DNA from 2 places in the Pedococcus sp. P2_D7 genome. Region 1 is predicted to be linked to the other one. Evidence: predicted binding sites of a transcription regulator. Region 1 holds the regulator's gene; the other holds the start of a gene.
The links. Region 1 encodes HspR, which represses chaperone genes until heat shock. Its sites were predicted from a motif close to AAGTTGAGTCNNNNNGACTCAACTT; they were not measured.
Positions count from the first base shown of each region.

Region 2: a site for HspR is predicted at 5,630-5,654, ahead of AC1DWJ_RS06555 (ATP-dependent Clp protease ATP-binding subunit). Genes of this name have one in related genera too.

Region 1 covers NZ_JBFUEH010000007.1:100,845-112,728, reverse strand. Annotated here, with positions in the region: gene AC1DWJ_RS17190 (ImmA/IrrE family metallo-endopeptidase) at 1-40, opposite strand, end outside; gene AC1DWJ_RS17185 (helix-turn-helix domain-containing protein) at 6-353, opposite strand; gene AC1DWJ_RS17180 (helix-turn-helix domain-containing protein) at 530-802, shown strand; gene AC1DWJ_RS17175 (heat shock protein transcriptional repressor HspR) at 930-1,385, opposite strand; gene AC1DWJ_RS17170 (DnaJ C-terminal domain-containing protein) at 1,392-2,405, opposite strand; gene grpE (nucleotide exchange factor GrpE) at 2,525-3,154, opposite strand; gene dnaK (molecular chaperone DnaK) at 3,151-5,049, opposite strand; gene AC1DWJ_RS17155 (hypothetical protein) at 5,200-5,727, opposite strand; gene AC1DWJ_RS17150 (SGNH/GDSL hydrolase family protein) at 5,850-6,752, opposite strand; gene AC1DWJ_RS17145 (hypothetical protein) at 6,909-7,067, shown strand; gene AC1DWJ_RS17140 (DNA-3-methyladenine glycosylase family protein) at 7,109-7,750, shown strand; gene AC1DWJ_RS17135 (elongation factor G-like protein EF-G2) at 7,782-9,878, opposite strand; gene AC1DWJ_RS17130 (ATP-binding protein) at 9,944-11,224, opposite strand; gene AC1DWJ_RS17125 (ATP-binding cassette domain-containing protein) at 11,381-11,884, opposite strand, start outside.
Region 2 covers NZ_JBFUEH010000002.1:630,816-642,699, reverse strand. Annotated here, with positions in the region: gene AC1DWJ_RS06575 (MFS transporter) at 1-645, shown strand, start outside; gene AC1DWJ_RS06570 (amino-acid N-acetyltransferase) at 642-1,178, opposite strand; gene AC1DWJ_RS06565 (LCP family protein) at 1,261-2,445, opposite strand; gene AC1DWJ_RS06560 (DUF305 domain-containing protein) at 2,477-2,794, shown strand; gene AC1DWJ_RS06555 (ATP-dependent Clp protease ATP-binding subunit) at 2,956-5,478, opposite strand; gene AC1DWJ_RS06550 (hypothetical protein) at 5,880-6,392, opposite strand; partial or broken gene paaK (phenylacetate--CoA ligase PaaK) at 6,478-7,754, opposite strand; gene AC1DWJ_RS06540 (S1C family serine protease) at 7,909-8,790, shown strand; gene AC1DWJ_RS06535 (AAA family ATPase) at 8,815-9,852, shown strand; gene AC1DWJ_RS06530 (DUF58 domain-containing protein) at 9,831-10,766, shown strand; gene AC1DWJ_RS06525 (VWA domain-containing protein) at 10,763-11,749, shown strand; gene AC1DWJ_RS06520 (VWA domain-containing protein) at 11,752-11,884, shown strand, end outside.

The sequences.
Region 1 (11,884 bases):
AGGGGTCAGGTACCCCGGATGCGTCGCTCGATGGCGTCAAGCCTGCTCCTCACGTCGTCGATCAGCGCGAGGACCTCCTCGTCGCTGACCCCGGACCGGACCCGCTGACCCGGGGCGGTCACGTAGCCCCCATCCTGCGCCGGCCCACCGACAGGCTCACCGCGGTCGTCCAACCCGAGCACCTCGAGCACCTTGGCTCGCTTGACGTCCTGGACCCCGAGCCCGTCCTCCACGCGCTTCCACGTGATGGAGGAGATGCGCGCCTCCCTGGCCGCCTGCTCCTTGCTCCACCCGTGGCCGAGACGGGCCCGTTCGACGCGTTGGCCGAGGCGTTCGAGCTGCTCACGATTCATGCTGCGCATCTTGCCAGTCACACCCAGTCACTTCTAGTCCTGCTCAGTCACGGATCGGCCCGCCAAGACCGTCGGCTCCGCCACGGTGTGAGGCGACACCCGGGGCAGCCGACGCGATCACGCCGCATTCTGGTGACACCTGTGCAGAACTCTTGCCGGACCAGCCGTTCCTGACTATGTTCATGGCCATGCCTAGGGAAACACCCCCAAACCACGTGATCGAGGTGCACGGCTACGCACTGCGAGTCATCCGTCGGGCCAGGGGTCGTGCGGTGGCTGACCTCGCCGCGGCCGTGGAGGTGGACCCGTCCTACATCCGGCACCTCGAGAACGGCAGCAAGTTCCGCGTCAGCCCTGAGGTCTACGCCGCGCTGCTGCGCGAGCTGCAGATCGAGGACTACCGGGCACTCCTGGCCACCGCGCCGCTGCGCGACGAGGTGTCCGCCTGACCTGCCCGGCCACTCCCCCAAGCGCCGGTGCATGCCGAGAGCCCCCACCCTGCTGCGAGTGGGGGCTCTTGGCATGCCGGGAAGCGGGGATGTGGGAATGCGGATGCCGCGGGCCAACCGGTGTGGGTCAGGGTTGGCTCGGGCGCCAGACCACCAAGGCCTGCGAGCGCTGCATCCGGGGCCGCTGCCCGGCCCGCACCGCGATCACGTCACCCGTCGGACCGACGGCGAACACCCGGGAGGCCGACCGCGCCTGGGACGAGCGCCGCGAGCGTTCCAGCTCGTCGGTGAGCTCGAGCACCCGACCGCGCAGGGCAGCCACCTCGTTCTCGAGCTCCAGGATGCGCTGGATGCCGGCGAGGCTGACGCCCTCCTCCTGGGACAGGCGCTGGACCTCCCTCAGCATCGCGACGTCGCGCCCGGAGTAGCGCCGTCCCCCACCGCGGGTCCGCGACGGGCTGACCAGGCCGAGGCGGTCGTACTGCCGCAAGGTCTGCGCGTGCATGCCGGCCAAGGTGGCCGCGACCGAGATGACGAAGATCGGGGCGTCGTCGTCAGGCGAGAACGAGCGGGGGTCGTCCACGACCGGTCACCGCCTCGCGTTGGCGAAGAGCTCTGCCCGCGGGTCGAACCCTTCGTCGAGGGTCTGCAGGGTCTGGACCGCGGCCATCGCCTCGTCGGACAGCCGCTGCGGCACCACGATGCTGACCTTCGCCATCAGGTCACCCGGCTTGTCCTTCACCGGCACGCCACGGCCCTTGATCCGCAGCACCCGGCCGCTGGGTGTGCCGGGTGCGACGCGCACCTTGACGGTCGAGCCGTCGAGGGTGGGCACGGCCACGGTGGCGCCGAGGGTCGCCTCGGCGAACGTCACCGGGAGCTCGATGGTGAGGTTGTCGCCCTCCCGGCCGAAGACCGGGTGCTTCTCGACCGCCACGGTGAGGATGAGGTCGCCCGCAGGCGCCCCGGAGTCGCCGGGCTGGCCCTTGCCGCGCAGGCGGATCTTCTGTCCGTCCCTGACCCCGGGCGGGATCCGGGTGGTGATCTGGCCGCCACCGGTGGTGCTGAGGGTGACGGTGGCACCCTCGACGGCGTCGCGGAACGGCAGGCTCGTGCGCGCGGTCAGGTCCGCGCCCTTGCGCGGTCCCTGGGGAGCGCGGAAACCCGTGCCCCCGTATGCCGGGCCGCCGCCTCCTCCGAACATCCCACCGAGGATGTCCTCGAGGTTGGGTTCACCGCCGCCACCGGTCGAGTACCGCACGCGGGCGCCGCCTCCGCTGCTCCCGCCACCGAACATCGAGGAGAACACGTCGTCGAAGCCCCCCGCTCCGCCGCCGGGACCACCGGCGGTGAACCGCGCGCCGCCCCGGGCCATCTGGCGGACGGCGTCGTACTCCCGGCGCTTCTCGGGGTCGGCCAGCACCGAGTTCGCCTCGCCGATGTCCTTGAACCGTTGCTCTGCAGCGGTGTCCCCGGGGTTCTTGTCGGGGTGGTGGGTGCGGGCGAGCTTGCGGTAGGCCTTCTTGATCGCCGCGTCGTCGGCGTCCTGGGGGACGCCGAGGATCGCGTAGAAGTCCTTCTCGAACCAGTCCTGGCTAGCCATGTCGGCGCCCTCCTTCCTGCGTGGTCCTGGCTTCGTCCGGCCGGTCGGCCCGGCCTGCGCGGGTGGCGCGGCACGGGCCGGCCGACGGGACGCGGGTCATGCTGTGAATGATGCGGCCGTCACTCGGGATCGGCCACGGCGACGCGCGCGGCACGCAGGATCTGCTCGCCGGCGCGGTAGCCGGGCTGGAGCACCTGGACCACGGTGGTCGAGTCGGTCGGTTGCACCGAACCGTCCTGCGGCCAGGCCGTGTGCATCAGCGCCTCGTGCAGGTTCGGGTCGAACTGCTCACCGGCCACGCCGTAGCGCTCCAGCCCGAACTTGCCGAGGGTGGACTCCAGCTTGTCGGCGATGGCCGCGAACGGTCCGTCGGCGAGGTCGCCGTGCTCCCTCGCCGCGTGGATGTCGTCGAGCACCGGGAGCAACGCCTCGATGACGGACTGGGCGGCACGCTCCTGCACGACGGCCCGGTCACGGTCGACGCGGCGCTTGTAGTTGACGTACTCCGCCTGCAGGCGCTGGAGGTCGGCGAGCCGCTCCCCCGCAAGAACCGTGTCGGGATGGAGGTCGGCCGAGTCGGACGACTCCTCGCCGGCCGGCTCGGTGGCGTCACCGGCGCGCTGCGGGCCGGCACCCTCGTCGAGGATGTCCCCCTGCAGCGGGGCCGCCGCGGCGGTGGTGGGCGGGGCGGTCTCGCCGGCGCCCACCACCCCCTCGGCACCGTCAGGCGTGGGGGCCTGGTCGGTCACTTCTTCTCCTCGTCGTCCTCGACGACCTCGGCGTCGACCACGTCGTCGTCGGACGCACCCGGGTCGGCGGAGCCGGCGTCGTCAGGAGCCGCGCCGTCACCAGCGGTGCCGGCCTGCTCGGACTCGGCGGCCGCGGCATACATCGCGGTGCCCAGCTTCTGAGACTCCTCGGAGAGCTTCGAGGTCTTGGCCGAGATGTCCTCGGGCGTGGCGCCCGACTCCGGCTTCAGGGCCTCCTTGAGGTCCGCGAGGGCAGCGTCGACGTCGGCACGACCGTCGGCCGGGAGCTTGTCGGCGTTGTCGCCCAGGAACTTCTCGGTCGAGTAGACGAGGTTCTCGGCGGTGTTGCGGGCCTCGGTCTCCTCGCGACGCTTCTTGTCCTCGTCGGCGTGGGCCTCGGCCTCCTTGATCATCCGCTCGATGTCCTCCTTGGCGAGGGCGGAGCCACCGGAGATGGTGATCTTCTGCTCCTGGCCGGTGCCGCGGTCCTTGGCGGACACGTTGACGATGCCGTTGGCGTCGATGTCGAAGGTGACCTCGACCTGCGGCACGCCACGCGGAGCCGGCGCGATGCCGCTGAGCTCGAAGGTGCCCAGCTGCTTGTTGTGCTGCGCGATCTCACGCTCGCCCTGGAAGACCTGGATCAGCACGCTCGGCTGGTTGTCCTCGGCAGTGGAGAACACCTCGGAGCGCTTGGTCGGGATGGCCGTGTTGCGCTCGATGAGCTTGGTGAACAGGCCGCCCTTGGTCTCGATGCCGAGCGACAGCGGCGTGACGTCGATGAGCAGGACGTCCTTGCGCTCACCCTTGAGGACACCGGCCTGCAGGCTCGCGCCCACGGCCACGACCTCGTCGGGGTTGACGCCCTTGTTGGGCTCCTTGCCGCCGGTGAGCTCCTTGACGAGCGTGCTCACGGCGGGCATGCGGGTCGAGCCACCGACGAGGACCACGTGGTCGATGTCGGACAGCGCGATGCCGGCGTCCTTGATGACGTTCTGGAACGGCTGACGGGTCCGGTCGAGCAGGTCCTTGGTCAGCTGCTCGAACTGGGCGCGGCTGATCGTCTCCTCGAGGTGGATCGGGCCGTTCTCGGACATCGAGAGGTACTGCATCGACACGTTGGTGCTGGTCGAGGAGGAGAGCTCCTTCTTGGCCTGCTCCGCCGCGTCCCGCAGCCGCTGCATCGCGATCTTGTCCTTGGACAGGTCGACACCCGAGGTGTTCTTCACGGTGGTGAGGAGGTGGTTGACGATGCGCTCGTCCCAGTCGTCGCCACCGAGCTGGTTGTCACCGCTGGTCGCGCGGACCTGGATGGTCGAGAAGCCGTCGTCCGGGTCCTTGCCGACCTCGAGGAGGGACACGTCGAAGGTGCCACCACCGAGGTCGAAGACGAGGATGAGCTCGTCCTCCTTGCCCTTGTCGAGGCCGTACGCGAGCGCCGCGGCGGTGGGCTCGTTGATGATGCGCAGGACGTTGAGGCCGGCGATCTCACCGGCCTCCTTGGTGGCCTGGCGCTCGTGGTCGTCGAAGTACGCGGGGACGGTGATGACGGCGTCGGTCACGTCCTCACCGAGGTAGGACTCGGCGTCGCGCTTGAGCTTCTGCAGGATGCGGGCGCTGATCTCCTGCGCGGTGTAGGTCTTGCCGTCGATCTCCGGCGACTTCCAGTCGGTGCCGATGTGGCGCTTGACGGAACGGATCGTCCGGTCGACGTTGGTGACGGCCTGGCGCTTGGCGATCTCGCCGACCAGCACCTCACCGCCCTTGGAGAACGCCACGACGGACGGGGTCGTGCGACCGCCCTCCGCGTTGGCGATGATCGTCGGCTCCCCGCCCTCGAGGACGGCGACGGCCGAGTTGGTGGTACCGAGGTCGATGCCGACCGCACGTGCCATGGTGAATCTCCTGTTGCGTTGGGGTTGAGTTGCCTGCACTCAAGTTAGGAGCCGGTATGCCACATGGCAAATCCAAGCGCCAAACTTGCGTTCACTTCGCTCAACTTCGTGCGGGAGGAGATTGTTCCCGCAGATGACAGGATCTGTCGGTCAGTCCTCGCCGCGGGCGACGCCGTGCCAGTAGGCGGCGATCTCGCTGCCCTCGCGGAGGACGGCGTCCGGCTCGGGCGGGGCCGGCCAGAGCTGCAGGAGGTAGCGGTCGGGCGCGGTCTCGTCATCCTCCGGGGTGTCGAGCTCCTGCCCCTCGTCCATCCCGGCGACGCAGTAGCGCGCCCGGTGCCACCCGGGCTGGGGGATCGTGCACCCGTAGGCGCTCTCGAAGGTCGCGATCGTCAGGTCGGGCGTGGACAGCTCGACCGAGACCTCGACGACGTCCTCCCACTCCTCGTCGACCTCGGGCGCGTCCTCGCTCCACGTGACGACCAGGGGGACCTCGCCGGTGTGGAGCCCCGTCACCATGCCGAGCTGGTGCGGGACCTGCGCGCCGACGAGCCCGTTGGCCTGACCGCGGCGCGCCCCGACCAGGTCGTCGGACTCGTCGCCACTGCCGTCCGGGTCTGAGTAGAGGTCGATGAAGCCGTAATGGACGTCGACGAGACCTGCGAACACCTCGGGCATGCGGCCAGCCTCTCGCGGCTGACCCGGAGCGAGCAATCCGCCCGCGACTTCTGGCCGACGGTGTCGCACAACGGGCGGGTTTCGGAGTGGTCTTGAGGCACCAGTGGCCAGAAGTCGGGGGGTCAGGGGGTGTGGGTGGCGAGGAACCGGGTCAGCGAGTCGCCCCAGGCGGCCCAGCCGGCCGGGTTGGGGTGGTAGACCTCCGCCTGTCGTCCGCCCTTGGTGCCGAACCCGACGAACCACGGGCCTGCCTTCGAGCCGGCCGGGGCCTTGGCGCCGAGCTCGTGGCCCGCGAAGACGGTCGCGGCCGAGGTGTCGAGGTAGGTGCGCTCACGCCCGGGGCCTGATGCCCTGACGGCGTCGACCACTCGTTGCTGCACCGCCGTGCCGGCCTTCCCGAGCGCGCGGATCCCGCGGTTCGCGTCGTAGCCGCCCTGCTCCATCAGCGGTCGGTCGGGCGCGAGGAGGGGATAGCTGCGCAGGACGAGGGTCGCGTCGGGCCGCATCCGCGAGCGCACCTGCGTGAGCGCGACGGTGAGGTCGGACTGCAGTTGGGGCAGTAGGCGGTTCGCGCGGGAGATGCCGTCGGCGCAGCCCCCGTCGGCAGTGCCCGTGCCGAACAGGAAGCACTGGAGCACGATGCTCCCGAAGCCGACGTCGTTGCCGCCGATGGTCAGCACCACCACGTCTGCCGTGCGGTCCACGACGTCGACCTGGGCGGGGTGGGCCTGGTCACGGGCGTGGGTCAGGTCCGCCACGACAGCCCCGCTGCACGAGACGTCGACGACCACGGCCCGCACCTGCGCGGCATACCGGCGTCCTGCGCTCAGCGGCGTGCGGAAGCACGCGTCGACGTAACCCCCGGCACCGTTGCCCGCCGAGTAGGAGTCACCGAGCAGCACGACCTTGTCGAGCCGTTCGAGGGGTGGCGGCGCAGGGGTGCCGCTCGACCCCGCGACGGCCAGCCCGGCACCACCGAGCACGGACACGGCCAGGAGGGGCACGGCGAGCCTGGTCCACCGCATCAGCCGCACCTCCTCACCGTCGGGCTCTCACGCTACGTCGACACCCTGCGCGTCAGCCGACCGCCTCTGCCGGATGAGGGATCCGGTCGTGGCACCTTCCCGTCCGTCCGAGGTATGCCCCGTGGACTGTCAGTGGGTCCACCTACCGTGTGCGTCATGGCCGAGAAGCGTCCGTCACACCTGAGGGTGGTCCCCACCCCGTCCGCCCCCGGGCGGACTCCTGAGGTCTCGCGCGCCGACACCGACCCAACCGGGAACTACTGGGCCGAGCTCCAGGCCCTGCGCGACGAGCGCCGCAGACTACGCGCCGGCTGACCCCCGGCTGGTTCGGTTCCGCTCGGGTAGCGTCGCCGCTCGTGGACGACCGACTCTTCGCGCGCACCGTGGCCGGGCTGGCGGCCCACGACGCCGACCTCGCCGCGCTCGTGGCCGCCCACGGCATACCTCCGCTGTGGCTGCGGCCACCAGGCTTCGCGAGCCTGGTCCTGTTCATCCTCGAGCAGCAGGTCTCGCTCGCGTCGGCGGCCGCGGCGTATCGCAAGGTGCTCGAGCGCGTGGGCACGATGGTGCCCGAAGCCCTGCTCGAGACCACGCCGGACGACCTGCGGGTCGACGGGGTGTCCCGCCAGAAGGATCGCTACCTGCGGGCGTTGGCCGCCGCGGTCGTGACCGGCGAGCTCGACCTGCTCGGGCTGGTCGCCCTGTCCGACGACGAGGCGCGACGAGCGCTCATCGCCCTGCCGGGCATCGGACGCTGGACGGCCGACGTCTACCTGCTCGCCTGCCTGGGCCGTCCGGACCTCTGGCCGGTCGGCGACCGAGCACTGCAGGTTGCTGCGGCCGAGGCACTGGGGCTCGACGACGTGCCCGACCAGGCCGCGCTGGAGGCGCTGGGCGAGAGGTGGCGACCGCACCGTTCGACCGCGGCGCGGCTGCTCTGGCACGGCTACCTCGTGCGGCGCGGCCGGTCGGAGACACCACTCAGCGTCCTCGGCTGACCCACGACCCGCTGGTGGACGGAGCGCGGCGTCAGCCGGCAGTGACCTCGCGGGCGAGGGCTGGTGGCATGTAGTCGTAGCGGACGAAGCTGCGGGTGAAGGTGCCGGTGCCGTGCGAGACCGAGCGCAGGTCGACCGGGTAGCGGGCGAGCTCGTGGGCCGGCACCTCCGCGTGGATGACGGTGCGCCCACCCACGTCGGAGGGCTCGGTGCCGTGCACCTGGCCCCGACGGCCGCGCAGGTCGGCCAGGACCCCGCCGACCGCGTCGTCGCTGACCTCGATGTGCACCTCGTCGACGGGTTCGAGCATGGCGACCGTGGAGTCGTTGGCCGCCTCACGCAACGCCATGCCCGCCGCGGTCTGGAACGCCATGTCGGAGGAGTCGACCGAGTGGGCCTTGCCGTCGACGAGGGTGATCCGCACGTCGACCACGGGGTAGCCAGCCAGCACCCCTCTCTCGAGCTGGTTCCGGGCGCCCTTCTCCACGGAGGGGATGAAGTTCCGGGGCACCGCGCCGCCGACGACCTTGTCGACGAACTCGATGCCGGCGCCGCGCTCCAGGGGCTCGATCTCGAGGTGACAGACGGCGTACTGGCCGTGCCCACCCGACTGCTTCACGAGCCGGCCCTGCACCTTGGTGGGCCGGACGAAGGTCTCGCGCAACGAGGTGCGCACCGGCTCGACCTCGACGGGGACGTGGTAGCGGGAGTCGAGGGTGGCGATCAGCTGGTCGACGTGCGCCGGGCCCATCGCCCACAGCACGAGCTGGTGGGTCTCGGCGTTGTGCTCGAGCCGCATCGTGACGTCCTCGGCCACCACCCGTTGCAACGCGGTCGCGAGCTTGTCCTCGTCGCCCTTCGACCTGGCGTGGATCGCCACGGGCAGCAACGGGTTGGGCAGCAGCCAGGGCTCGACGAGGGCCGGCTTGTCCTTGCGCGACAACGTGTCCGAGGTCTCGGCACCGGCGAGCTTGGCGACGACGACCACGTCACCGGCGATCCCGGCGGCGATCGGTCGCGTCTCGTCGCCCACGGGCGCTGAGAGTGGTCCGATCCGCTCGTCATCGGTGTCGTGGTCGGCGTGCTCGTCCACGAGGTGGCTCGCGAAGTGCTGGAGGTGACCGGAGATGTGCACCGGATCGTCGGGTCGCAGCGTGCCGGAGAACACCCGCACGAGTGACTGACGTCCGACGAACGGGTCGGTCGTCGTGCGCACGACCTCGGCCACGAGTGGGCCAGCGGGGTCGCAGGTGACCGGGCCGAAGTCACCGCCAGCCGGGGTGTAGACCGTGGGCACGGCTGCCCCCACAGGAGACGGGAAACCCCTCTCGCACAGCTCGAGGAGCGCCCCGACGCCGATGCCGCTCGGAGCGTGGGTCGGCAGGATCGGGAAGAAGCGGGCCGTCGCGATGGCGAGGCGCAGGTCGCCGGAGACGGCCTCGGTGTCGACCTCTTCGCCCCCCAGGTAGCGCTCGAGGAGCCCTTCGTCCTCGGACTCCTCGATCACGGACTCGATCAGCTCGCCCCGCTGGGCGTCGATCAGCTCTCCCTCGTCGGTGCTGGGCTCCCGGTCGGCCTCACCGCCACCGGGGCGCTGCTCGGTCACGCTGCGGCGCAACAGGTTCAGCAGTCCGGTGACCGCGCCGTCGACCACCAGCGGCAAGGCCAGTGGCTCTGCGTCACCGAACGCCCGCTGGCACCCGGCGACGGTCGCCTCGAAGTCGGCCCGCGCCTGCTCGAGGCGCGTGATGGCGACGGCGCGCGGCATACCGAGCACCTCGCACTCACGCCACAACAGCCGGGTCGGCTCGTCCACGCCGTCAGCCGCGGCCACGACGAAGATGGCCGCGTCGGCGGCGCGCAGCCCGGCCCGCACGTCGCCCATGAAGTCGGGGTGCCCGGGGGTGTCGAACAGGTTGAGGGTGACCTCACCGCTCGGGATCGAGGCGGCCGTCAGGGACTGGGTCGCGGTGAGGTCGCCCCCTTCACGAGCGCGGCGGCCCGGGATCCGGGCCGCCACGAGCTGGTCGAACAGTGCCGTCTTGCCGGCCCCGCTCGCTCCCACCAGGACCACGTTGCGGATCTGCTCCGGTGAGGAGGGGCCCGCGGCGTCGCTGACACGGTTCATGGAAGTCACCTTGCTCCGGTCGCCAGTCCGCCGCAAGAGGTCTCCGCCGCCGGCACCAGGCCACGCTACGGCCCCAGGGCTCCGATCGGGATGACGACGATGCCGTCCTCGCGCGTGTAGCCGTAGCCGCCCGCCGCGGTGATGACGCCGAGGACAGCGGGTTTGCCGATCTTGTCTGTGTCGACCTTGGCGGCGAACCTGCGCAGACCAGCCGCTCCGTCGTTGACGCCTTGCTCCCCGCCGAGCTTGACCTCGAAGGCTCCCCAACCGCCGTCCCGAAGCTGGATGACGATGTCGACCTCGAGGGAGTCGCTGTCGCGGTAGTGGTGAATGGTCGCGTCGAGTGGGGTTGCGTAGACGCGGGCGTCCCTGACGACCAAGGATTCGAAGAGGAGTCCCAGGTAGCTCAGGTCGTCCAGCAGCCGGTTCGGTCCAGCACCCACCGCGGCCGCCGCCAGAGAGGGGTCGATCAGGTGGGTCCGGCTAGCGGTGCGCAGGGTCGCCCGGGACCGCAGGTGGGTGCTCCACGGCGGCTGCTCCTCCAGGACCATGAGTCGTCGCAGCCCATCGAGGAAGTCGTAGATGGTGGTGCGCGCGATGGTGCCCTCTTCGCCTTCGACTTCGGCGGCCAGCCTGGCGATCTTCTGCTCCATGGCGACGTTGCGAGCCAGCGCCTGGAGGAGTCGCTGGACGAGGGCGGGGTTGCGCCGGCTTCCATCGACACGGGAGATGTCGACCTCGGCGATGGTGCGCACGTAGTCGGCGTTGGCCTGCGCGGCGGCAGCGATGGGCAGGTTGAGGTTGAGTGGCCAGCCGCCCCGGACGACGAGCTCGGCGATGTCGGGGACAGTGAGAGGCGCGGTGGCAGTGGGCCGCTCACCGGCGAGCAAGGCTGCCAAGGACATGGCCCCGTTGGAGTGCCCGCTCTCGAACAGACTCATCGGGCGCATGATGAGACGGGCGAATCGCCCAGCTCCGGTATGGCGCCGTGCGTCGTCTTCGGGCACGGCTGATCCGGTCAGCACGTACTGGCCTGGGGAAGCGCGCCGGTTCACTTCGCTGCGGACGTGGTTCCAGACGCGGGTGGCTTCGAGCTGCCATTCGTCGACGAGCTGAGGAGGGTGGCCGTTGAGGACGAGCGCAGGGTCGACACGGACCGCCTCCAAGGCCCCCTGATCGGTATCGAGGTACACCTGGCTCGCCGTGAACTGCTCGGCCGTGAACGTCTTGCCACACGCTTTGGGACCTTCGACGAGTACTGCGCCGGCGGACTGCAAGCGGAGCTTCAGGACTTCATCGAGCACACGTGGTCGGTATTCACGCGCCGTGCCAGCGAGGGTGCCCATGCAGTCAGGCTACACTTCACGCGTCCTGAAGGCTACACTTTGAGAACCCATTGAACTACACTCCGGGCGATTCATAGGCTACACTTCGGAATCTGTGCCTCTCCGTGGATGCATGACCCACCGCGCCGCACGAGGTCTTCGAAGCCGGCACTCGGGTCAGCGAACGAGGACCGCCACCGCGAGAGGGAGCACGCTGGCGGCGACCACGAGCCAGTCGGCTCGTTGCCAAGGGGCGGGCTCCGCCCAGGTGCGCCGGTATGCCGTGGCGAACCCCCTCGAGTCCATCGCCACGGCGAGCGCGGCCGCGGACTGCAACGAGCGGACGAGCATGCCGATCGTCAGGGCCGACAGCTCGGCGAGCACCGATCGCGGCGAGCGCGCGGAGGCTCCGATGCCGCGCACCCGGCGGGCCCGGGCGATCTCGGACCAGATCTCACCGAAGGTGTGCACCCGCTGCAGTGCCGCGGCCACGGCCACGACCGGGCGGGCGGGAAGCCGGAGCCGCTGCCCCAGGTGGTCGCCGAGGGCGTCGGCGTCGACGTGCTGGATCAACACGGCCGAGGGAAAGACGATGATGAGCACCCGCAGGCCCGCGGTGAAGGCGGTGTCGGTGTCGTGGCCCCCGAGCAGCCACGTCGACCAGGCCACGGACAGGGCGCC
Region 2 (11,884 bases), on a different contig from region 1:
GTCCCGCGCCGCGAAGGCCGACGGCTCGGGCTCTTCCAACGGCTCCGGGCCCGGGTCGCGGCCCTCCCGGTGACGGTGCTCACCGCCCTCTGCAGCGCCATCGGCGCCCGGCTGCTGACCGGGTTCCTCACCCTGTTCATGGCCTTCCTCATGCGCGAGCACCCCCTGCCCGGGCACAGCGGCACCTTCGTGCTCGCCCTCGTCGTCGGCGCGGCCGGCGCGGGCAACGCGCTCGGCACCGTGGTCGGCAACACCCTGCGCCGGCTGCGGCCCGACCTCATCATCGCGGTGGCCCTGATCGCCGACGTGCTGGCAGCCCTCGCCGCGGCGCTGTTCTACTCGCTCACCACCCTGCTGGTCCTCGGGCTGGTGGCAGGCCTGGGGGCGCAGCTGATCAAGCTGAGCAGCGACGCCGTCGTGCAGCGCGACATCGACGAGACGGTCCGCACCAGGGTGTTCGCGTGGTCCGAGACGGTCCTGCAGATCGCCTGGGTGATCGGCGGGGGGATCGGGATCGCGCTGCCCCTGATCCCGCGCCTCGGCTTCGGCGTCATCTCCGCGCTACTGCTCCTGGTGCTGGCCACGTCCGTGCGGATCAGGATGACCCGCCACCACCGACCGCACGCCACCCCACTCCCGGGCTAGAGAGTTCTCAGCATGCGGGTGTTGCCGAGGGTGTTCGGCTTGACCCGCTCGAGGTCGAGGAACTCGGCGACACCCTCGTCGTAGGAACGGACGAGCTCGGCGTAGACCTCGGGCTCGACGGCCTGTCCCTCGATCACGTCGAAGCCGTGTCGGGTGAAGAAGTCCACCTCGAAGGTCAGGCAGAACAACCGCTCGACCCCCAGCGCCCTCGCATCGCTGACGAGCGCCTCCATGAGCAGCGACCCGACCCCGTGGCCCTTGGCTTCGGGCCGCACCGCGAGCGTGCGGATCTCGGCGAGGTCCTCCCACATGACGTGCAGGGCGCCGCAGCCCACGACGACCCCGTCCTGCTCGGCCACCCGGAACTGCTGGAGGGCCTCGTAGTAGGTCACGGCGTCCTTGGACACCAGCACCCGGGAGTCGGCATGCGGCCGGACGATCTCGCGGATCGTCCGGATGTCGCTGGTGCGCGCCGCCCGGATCGTGACCGGCCCGGCCGGCGTCGCGGCGCCAGCGGTGTCGGGCTCAGGCACCGCGGGCTCAGGCGCGGTGGGCTCAGGCGCAGTGGGCTCAGGCGCAGTGGGCTCAGGCGCGGTGGGCTCAGGCGCGGTGGGCTCAGGCACCGAGGCGGCCGTTCTTCATGTCCCGGAAGATCGACCTCGCCCCCGAGCCGAGCAGCACCACGGACTGGCCCTCGCGGGTGCCGATCGCGCCCGGGACGACCTTGTTGGGCACCCCGGCCCCGGTGTTCACGTAGAGGCTGGCGCACAGGTTGAGGACCTCGCCGACGGTGAGGTCGGTGCTCAGGTGGGGCCCCATCTTCGACAGCAGGCCGGCCAGGGCGCCCGGCCCGGCCTTGCGCGCCATGACCATGCCGGCCTTGATCAGCGCGCCCTGGTTGGCGGACCGGCCGAAGTCACCGTTGGGGAGGTGCTTGCGCTCCCTGGCCAGGGCCAGCGCGTGCTTGGCGTCCAGCTTGTTGGTGCCGGGCTTGACGATCCGGAAGCCGTCCACGCTCTGCACCGAGCGCGACGCGACGAACACGATGCCGCCGAGGCTGCGCACCATCGCCCGGAACCCCTTGAAGCCGGTGATGACGTAGCCGTCGATCGGCACGCCACTGGCGCGCTCGATGGTCGTGACCATGCCGCCGACCCCACCGAAGACCAGGGAGGCGTTGACCTTGGCGTTTCCACCGGTCGACAGCGGCACCCACGAGTCGCGCGGGATGCCCACGATGCCGCCCACACCCTTCTTCGCGTCGACACCGATGATGTGGAGCGCGTCGCCGCGGCACTTGGTGACCGGCTGCGGGTTGCGGGCGTCCGATCCGATCGCGAGGATCCGCATGGTCGGGAACGGCGGACGGTAGACCGACAGCGACGGCCACCAGCCGCCGACGACCTTCCAGGCGGTGCCCTCCTTGACCAGCAGCGTGAGGTCCTTGCCCTGCACCACGGTCGCGATGGGCGAGCCCTGCCAGGTGCCGGTGGAGCCGGTCACCTTGAGTGGGGCGGTGCGGGTCTTCCGCTTCCCCAGGGCCGCGCCCACGCTGGCGGTGGTGACGGACACCCGGCCCCCGAGGTAGAGAGCGCTCATCGCCGCCAGCAGGTCGGCAGGCAGTCCGGCTCCGGTCACCCCCGGCGGCGCAGCGGTGGCGCTGCTCGTCGTCGACGACGGCGTCGTGGTGCTGCTCGACGCGGCCGGCTTCGGCTTGTCGCTCGAACAGGCGGCGATCGTCAGGGGGGCGGCGAACAGCCCGAAGAGGAGCGTACGGCGGGGGAGGGAGGACTCAGACACGCGCTCCAATGTATGCCGCGACCCGCCGCCGATGCGAAACGGTCCGCCGGCGGGCCGCCACGGGTTCGCCCGCGGCATACCGGACCCGCGCACGGCCGGGGGGACGACGAGGTGGCCCGGCATGGCGACCCAGGCCCAGCTGCGCGAGCTCAAGGACGCCAGGGGCGCAGCGGCCGACCGGCTCTGGCTCACGCTGATGACGGCCCACCACGAAGGCGCGCTGCGGATGGTGGTCCAGCAGCACCGTGACGGCACCGACGATGTCGTGACGCAGATGGGCGACGAGATCCACGTGACGCAGTCAGTGCAGATCGGCTACCTGCGCGAGATGCTCGACCGCCTCGCCTGAGCTGTCCCGGCCACCCGCCCGTCGCTAACTCATGCAAAAGGCGAGTTAGCGCCCCTCATGGGTGTCGCTAACTCGCCTTTTGCATGAGTGGCCGACAGGCGAGGTATGCCGCGTGGTGACCACGCGGCATACCTCGCCTCGATCGTGCTTGGGGTCGTGCCTCAGCCGGCGTCGGCCGAGTCGCCCACGGTCTCCACGACCGGGAGCTCGATGCTGCCCGGGTGCGGGGTGCCGACGAAGGTGAACGTGCCGCTCTTGCCCTCGCCCTCCGCCCCGACGAGCACCAGCTCGCCGGCCTTGAGCTCGCCGTAGAGGATCTTCTCGGACAGGACGTCCTCGATCTCGCGCTGGATGGTGCGACGCAGCGGGCGCGCACCGAGCACGGGGTCGTAACCCTTGAGGGCGAGCACGTTCTTGGCCTCGATGGTGAGCTCGATGCCCATGTCCTTGTCCTTGAGCCGCTTGTCCAGCTTGGCGATCTCGAGGTCGACGATGGCGACGATCTCTTCGCGCGTGAGCTGGGGGAAGACGATGATGTCGTCGACGCGGTTGAGGAACTCGGGACGGAAGTGCTGCTTGAGCTCGTCGGTGACCTTGTTCTTCATGCGGTCGTAGTCACTGCGGGTGTCCGCGCCGGCCGAGAAGCCGAGCGAACCCTTGGTGATGTCCCGCGTGCCGAGGTTGGTCGTCATGATGATGACGGTGTTCTTGAAGTCGACCATCCGGCCCTGGGAGTCGGTGAGGCGGCCGTCCTCGAGCACCTGCAACAGCGTGTTGAAGATGTCGGGGTGGGCCTTCTCGACCTCGTCGAACAGCACGACGGAGAACGGCTTGCGGCGGACCTTCTCGGTGAGCTGGCCGCCCTCTTCGTAGCCGACGTAGCCGGGGGGCGAGCCGAAGAGCCGCGAGACCGTGTGCTTCTCGGAGAACTCCGACATGTCGAGCTGGATGAGGCTGTCCTCGTCGCCGAAGAGGAACTCGGCGAGCGTCTTGGCGAGCTCGGTCTTACCGACACCGGTCGGACCGGCGAAGATGAACGAGCCACCGGGACGACGCGGGTCCTTCAGACCGGCGCGGGTGCGACGGATCGCCTGGGACATCGCCTTGATGGCGTCGTCCATGCCGACCACGCGCTTGTGCAGCTCGTCCTCCATGTGGAGCAGTCGGCTGGACTCCTCCTCGGTGAGCTTGAAGACCGGGATGCCGGTGCTGGCAGCCAGGACCTCGGCGATGAGCTCCTCGTCGACCTCGGCCACGACGTCCATGTCGCCGGACTTCCACTGCGTCTCGCGCTCCGCCTTGGCGGTGAGCAGCTTCTTCTCGTCATCACGCAGGCTGGCGGCCTTCTCGAAGTCCTGGCCGTCGATGGCCGACTCCTTCTCCAGCCGCACGGCCGCGATCTTCTCGTCGAACTCGCGCAGGTCCGGCGGTGCGGTCATCCGGCGGATGCGCAACCGCGCGCCCGCCTCGTCGATCAGGTCGATCGCCTTGTCGGGGAGGAACCGGTCGTTGATGTAGCGGTCGGCGAGGTTGGCCGCGGAGACGAGGGCGCCGTCGGTGATGGACACCCGGTGGTGCGCCTCGTAGCGGTCGCGCAGGCCCTTGAGGATCTCGATCGCGTGGCTGAGCGTGGGCTCGGCGACCTGGATCGGCTGGAACCGGCGCTCGAGGGCCGAGTCCTTCTCGATGTGCTTGCGGTACTCGTCGAGCGTGGTGGCACCGATGGTCTGGAGCTCGCCACGGGCCAGCATCGGCTTGAGGATGCTGGCCGCGTCGATCGCGCCCTCGGCGGCACCCGCACCCACGAGGGTGTGGATCTCGTCGATGAACAGGATGATGTCGCCGCGGGTGCGGATCTCCTTGAGGACCTTCTTGAGCCGCTCCTCGAAGTCACCGCGGTAGCGGCTGCCGGCGACGAGGGCGCCGAGGTCGAGGGTGTAGAGCTGCTTGTCCTTGAGGGTCTCGGGCACCTCGCCCTTGACGATGTCCTGCGCCAGGCCCTCGACGACGGCGGTCTTGCCGACGCCGGGCTCACCGATCAGCACCGGGTTGTTCTTGGTGCGGCGGGACAGCACCTGCATGACCCGCTCGATCTCCTTCTCACGCCCGATGACCGGGTCGAGCTTGCCCTCACGGGCAGCCATCGTGAGGTTGCGGCCGAACTGGTCGAGCACGAGGGAGCCCGCGGGGGTGCCCTCCTGCTGGACGTTGCCGGCCAGGCCGGCGCCCGAGCCGCCCTCCTTGCCCTGGTAGCCGGAGATGAGCTGGATCACCTGCTGCCGCACGCGGTTGAGGTCGGCGCCCAGCTTGACGAGGACCTGGGCGGCGACGCCCTCGCCCTCGCGGATGAGGCCGAGCAGGATGTGCTCGGTGCCGATGTAGTTGTGGCCGAGCTGCAGCGCTTCGCGCAGGCTCAACTCGAGGACCTTCTTCGCCCGGGGCGTGAAGGGAATGTGGCCACTGGGGGCCTGCTGGCCCTGGCCGATGATCTCCTGCACCTGCTCGCGGACCGACTCCAGCGAAATGCCGAGGCTCTCCAGAGCCTTGGAGGCGACGCCTTCACCCTCGTGGATGAGACCGAGCAGGATGTGCTCCGTGCCGATGTAGTTGTGGTTGAGCATGCGCGCTTCTTCCTGCGCGAGCACGACCACCCGACGGGCCCGGTCGGTGAACCGTTCAAACATCTTCTGCTCCTGCCTATCGAGATCACCTCGATGCTATCCGTGCGACGCGGACCCGGCGTACGCCTTCCGTTGACCGATACCTGATCGGGACGAAATAAGCCCTGTCGAACGACTCGTTGGGGGAACGCGGGGCACTCCCCCACTGTTCCCCGCCCTGAGCCGAGTCGGCTCATGTTCGCCGTGGGCGGACGCCGGGGGTATGCCGCGGGGCCGGGTTCAGGCCGCGGGGCCAGCCACCCGGCATACCTCCCTTTATCGGGTGTAGGGACTTGGTTGCGCTTCACCCGAGAACGCTTCTGGGGTGAAGCGCAACCTTCCTGCTCAACCCGATAAAGGTGAGACGGGGTATGCCGCGTGAGACGGGTATGCCGCGGACGCCGGGGTATGCCGCGGGGCCGGGTTCAGGCCGCGGGGCCCTTCTTGCGCACCTCGTCGACGTGGGCCATCGCCTCGCGGAGCTCGCCGAGCCAGCTGTCGGACTTCTCGCCGACGAGCTTGACGCACCAGGCCAACGCCTCGGAGCGCGACTTCGCGACACCGGCCTCGACGAGGGTGTCGAGCACCTTGCGCTCGGACTGGCGCAGCCGCGTCATGACGGGGGCCGCCAGGTGGGTGAAGAGGGCCTCGGTCTCGCCGACCCGCACGCCCCACGAGACCTTGCGGCCGCTGAGGTGCTCCAGCTCGCGCGCGATCTCGATGCGCCGCTCGCGGGTGTCCTCACGGAAGGACTTGATCCGGCCGCGGGCGGCGATGGTGCGGTCGGTGTCGTCGGGGTCGTCGCCGAGGTCGGGCTCGGCGAGGTCACCGATGATGATGAGCTCGTCGCGGTCGCGGGTGACCTCGACGGGGCCGGTGAACCAGTCGGTGGGGAGTCGGCCGGCCAGCCAGGCTTCCGCAGTGGTCTTGGTAGTCATGTAATGATGATTACACCGTTACGGTGGTAAGGGAATGGCTGTCCGCTGTCGGCGAACTCGGGCCCCGCCAGCAGGGCCCGGCTCCTCAGCGCGGACGCTGGTCGCTGATCCGCTTCGCCTTGCCGAGCGAGCGTTCGAGGGCGTGCGCTCGAGGACCTCGACCCGGATCGTGACACCGACCCGGTCCTTGACCTTCGTGCGCAGGGCGCCGGCCATGAAGGCCCGTTGCTCGGCCGTCGAGTCGGCGGCCGAGGCCTCGACCTGCACGGTGAGCTCGTCCATCCGACCCGGTCGGGTCAGCACGCAGAGGTAGTGCGGCGTCAGCCCCTCGATGCTCAGCAGGTGCTCCTCGATCTGCGAGGGGAAGACGTTGACCCCGCGCACGATCATCATGTCGTCGCTGCGCCCGGTGATCTTCGCCATCCTGCGGAACTGCGGGAAGGCGGTCCCCGGCAGCAACGTCGTGAGGTCCCTGGTGCGGTAGCGGATGACGGGCATCGCCTGCTTGGTGAGCGACGTGAAGACGAGCTCCCCCTCCTGCCCGTCGGGGAGCACCTCCCCGGTGACGGGGTCGACGACCTCGGGGTAGAAGTGGTCCTCCCAGATGTGCAGGCCGTCCTGGGTCTCGCCCGACTCCTGGGACACGCCCGGACCGATCACCTCGGACAGCCCGTAGATGTCGACGGCGCGGATGTTGCTGCGGCGCTGGACCTCCTCGCGCATCTGCTCGGTCCACGGCTCGGCGCCGAAGATCCCGATCTCGAGCGACGTCGACTTCGGGTCGATGCCCTGCGCCTCCATCTCGTCGAGGATCCCGAGGAAGTAGGACGGGGTGACCATGATGATCCGCGGCCGGAAGTCCTGGATGAGCTGCACCTGCCGCTCGGTCATGCCACCACTCACCGGCACGACGGTGCAGCCGAGCCGCTCCGCGCCGTAGTGAGCGCCGAGCCCGCCGGTGAAGAGGCCGTAGCCGTAGACGACGTGCAAGAGGTCGCCAGGTCGCCCGCCGGCCGCCTCGATCGAGCGCGCCATCACCTGCGCCCACATGTCGATGTCGTCGCGGGTGTAGCCCACGACCGTCGGCTTGCCCGTCGTGCCGCTCGAGGCGTGCACCCGCACCACCTGCTCGCGAGGCACGGCGAACATCCCGAACGGGTAGTTGTCGCGCAGGTCCGCCTTGGCAGTGAACGGAAAGCGCGCGAGGTCGGCCAGCTCGTGAAGGTCGTCGGGTCGGATGCCTGCGGCGTCGAACGCGGCCCGGTAGTGCGGCACGTTCTCGTAGGCGTGGGACAGGCTCCAGCGCATCCGGTCCAGCTGGAGCGAGCGCAGTTCCTCGACGGTGGAGACGACGTGGTCCATGTCCAGCAATCTACGGCCGCGTCCCGGTCGTCGGTATGCCGCCGTGACCGGCCGGCGCCGAGGACGGCGCGACCCTGTCTCGCGAACCTGAGAGTTGCCCGTGAATCCCGGTCTCCCGTATCGCGCGACGAGGATCGGACGTACGCTCCCAAAGGTGGACCGGCTCGGCTCGCCTCTTGTCGTCGATCCGCCCCAGGGGGTGGCCGACGAGGACCCGCGCGCCCCGGGTCGGCGGGCCCGGCTGACCCGGTTTGCCCAAGCCCACCGGCGCTGGCTGGTGGCAGTCCTCCTCGTCGCAGCGCTGCTCGTCGTGGGCACCTACGCACTGACCCGAGGACCGGAGACTCCCCCAGTCACCGCCTCCGACGTCGACAAGGCCGTCCAGGGCGGCATCGCCAAGGCCCAGGAGGAGGCGGCCAAGGCACCCCCTGACGCGGCCGCGGCATACCGGGTCGCCCTGCCCTCGCTCGTGACCATCGGGACGCGACTCACCAACGCCAAGGGTGCGCAACGCGGCACCGGCGCCGGGGTCGTCGTGAGCGCCGACGGCTCGGTGCTGACCGCACTCCACGTGGTCGACGGGGCCAACAGCATCGAGGTGACGTTCTCGGACGGCACCAAGTCGCCCGCGAGCATCAAGGAGAAGGACAAGGCCACCGACATCGCCGTCCTCGCCCCCGAACGGCTCCCCCAGGTCGTCGTCCCGGCGGTCCTCGGCGGCGGCGCGCGGGTCGGCGACCCCGTCTTCGCCCTCGGACATCCGTTGGGGCTCAACGGATCCCTCTCGGCAGGGGTGGTCTCCGCACTCGACCGCAAGATCACGGTCAACAGCAACCAGACCCTCGAGGGCCTGATCCAGTTCGACGCGGCCGTCAACCCCGGCAACTCGGGCGGACCCCTGCTCGACAAGGGCGGCCAGGTGATCGGCATCGTCACCGGGCTGGCGAACCCGTCCGAACAGAACTTCTTCGTCGGCATCGGCTTCGCCGTGCCCATCGCCACCGCCGGCGGCGTCGCCGGCAGCCCACCGCAGTAGCGCATCGCACCCCGAGGAGAGCGCATGGAACCGCACCGCCCCGATCTCGGTCGGCAGCACCCGTTGGAGCAGGCACTCTACGAGGTCAAGAAGACCATCGTCGGCCAGGACCTCCTGCTCGAGCGCATGCTCGTGGCGCTGCTCGCGCGCGGACACCTCCTCGTCGAGGGGGTCCCGGGCCTGGCCAAGACGATGGCGATCAAGACGCTGGCGCAGGCCGTCGGCGGCGAGTTCCAACGCATCCAGTTCACCCCCGACCTGGTGCCGGCCGACGTCATCGGCACCCGGATCTACAACCAGAAGGACGGCGAGTTCCAGGTCTCCCTCGGGCCGGTCTTCGCCAACCTCGTCCTCGCCGACGAGATCAACCGCGCCCCCGCCAAGGTCCAGAGCGCCCTGCTGGAGGTGATGCAGGAGCGCCAGGTGACCATCGGGCGCGAGACCTTCAAGGCCCCCGACCCGTTCCTCGTGATGGCGACCCAGAACCCGATCGAGTCGGAGGGCACCTACGCGCTTCCCGAAGCGCAGGTCGACCGCTTCATGCTCAAGACCCTCGTCGGATACCCCACTCCCTCAGAGGAGTTCGTCGTCGTCGAGCGGATGACGACGACCCACGAGGCGGCCCAGCGGGTGCTCGAGCCGGGGCAGCTGGTCGAGTTCCAGAAGCAGGCCGACGCCGTCTACGTCGACCCCGCGGTGATCGAGTATGCCGTGCGGCTGGCGAGCGCGACCCGCTCACCCGGGGCGGTCGGACTGCCCGACCTCGCGCGCTACCTCTCGTTCGGGGCAAGCCCGCGCGCGTCGATCAACCTGGTCCTCGCCGCAAAGGCCCTGTCGTTCCTGCGCGGGCGTGACTTCGCCCGCCCGCAGGACGTCCGCGACCTCGCCCGCGACGTGATGCGCCACCGCCTCGTGCTGTCGTACGAGGCCCTCGCCGAGGGCCTCGGCGCGGACGACCTGCTCACCCCGATCCTCGACGCCGTCAGCATGCCGGACGTGCCGCTGCGCGACCGTCCACAGCCCCAGACCACCGAGACCTCGTGGACGACCGGACCGCGCTGAGCACCGGACCACCCGGGTCCGGTTCGTCGACGCCACTGACCGCCGAGCGCCTGCTCCGGCGGTTGGAGTGGCGCGTCGTGCGCCGGCTCGACGGACGGTTGCAGGGCGACTACCGGACGCTCTTCCGCGGGACCGGGATCGACTTCACCGACCTGCGCGAGTACGAGCCGGGGGACGACCTGCGACACATCGACTGGAACGTCACGGCTCGCATGGACACGCCCTACGTGCGGGAGTACGTGGAGGACCGCGAGGTCACGGCGTGGCTCCTCCTGGACCGCTCGGCGTCGATGGGCTTCGGGCCCGTGGACCGCCAGAAGTCGTTGGTGCTGGCCGAGATCGCGACGACGATCGCCCACATCCTGGCCCGGGGCGGCAACCACGTCGGCGCCGCGATGTTCGACGGCGACATCGCGACCATCCCGCCCGGACAGGGCCGCAAGCAGGTGCTGCGGATCAGCCAGGCGCTGCTGCGCCCGCCCACCCCCAACCCGACCAAGGACACGACGGACCTGTCGCGGCTGCTGAGGGCGGCGCTGGGCCTCGCCCGCCGTCGGTCGCTCCTGGTCATCGTCTCCGACTTCATCACCCAGCCGGGGTGGGAGCAGCCCCTGTCCCTGCTGACCCGGCGGCACGACGTGGTCGCCATCCAGGTGGTCGACCCGCGTGAGTCCGAGCTGCCCGCGGTCGGCATGGTCTACGTCGAGGACGCCGAGACCGGTGAGCAGATCTTCGTCGACACCAACGACCCGGTCTTCAGGGAGCGGCTGGCGGCTGCGTCGCAGCAGCGCCAGGAGCAGCTCGTCGCCGCAGCCCGCCGGGCCGGCACCGAGATCCACCCCGTCGCGACCGATGACGACCTGGTGCGCGCCCTGGCCCGCATCTCCGAGCTGCGGCGACGGAGGCGGCAATGACCTTCACGTGGCCGCTCATGCTGTTCTCCCTGATCGCCGTGCCCGTCCTGGTCATCGCCTACCAGGCCCAGCTGCGTCGGCGTGAGCGCGGCCGGGCCCGGCTGGCCGCCGAGGGCCTGGTCGCCGCATCGGCCGGACGCCCTGACCGCTGGCGGCACGTCGCGCCGTTGCTGCTGCTCGCGGCCCTCACGCTCCTGCTTGCCTCGCTGGCGCGACCTGCGGCCACGGTGGCCGAGCCACGGCGGGAGGGCACCGTCATCCTGGCCTTCGACGTCTCGACGAGCATGGCTGCCAAGGACCTCGCGCCCACCCGGCTGGACGCCGCGAAGGCGGCGGCCCGTGCCTTCGTCGCGAAGCAGCCGTCGACGATCCGGCTGGGCGTCGTCGCGTTCGGCGACTCGGCCGTCATCGCCCAGCAGCCCACCACCAACCGCCCGGAGGTGCTGGCCGCCGTCGAGCGGCTCACCCCCCAGGGCGGCACGGCCCTCGGCCGCGGGATCGTCTCGTCGATCAGCGCCATCGCGGGCAAGCCGATCAGCGTCGACGAGACCGGACAGGACGGCACCGCAGGGGGTGACGACCTCGGCTACTACGGGTCGGCGGCGGTGGTGCTCCTGTCGGACGGTGAGAACACCACCGACCCGGACCCGCTGGTCCTCGCCGAGCTGGCCTCCACCGCGGGAGTGCGGATCTACCCGATCGGGCTGGGCAGTCCACAGGGCACGGTGCTCGAGGTCGACGGCTTCCAGGTGGCGACCCGGCTCGACGAGGCCATGCTCAGGCAGATCGCCGAGACCACCGACGGCACCTACTACGCCGCGAGCGACACGGCCGCCCTGAGCAAGGTCTACAACGACATCGACCTGGCCTGGACCGCCCGCACGGAGGAACGCGAGATCACGTCGTGGTTCGCGGCCGCGGCGGCGCTGCTGCTCCTGCTGGGCGCCGGGGTCTCGGTCGTCCGATCGGGACGGGTGATGTAGCCGTGTCGTTCGCCCTCCCCTACGCGCTGCTGGGCCTGCTGGCCATCCCGGTCCTCGTCGCGGCATACCTCTGGCAGCTGCGTCGGCGACGCCGCAACGCGGTGCGCTTCTCCAACGTGGCCCTCATCCGCGCGG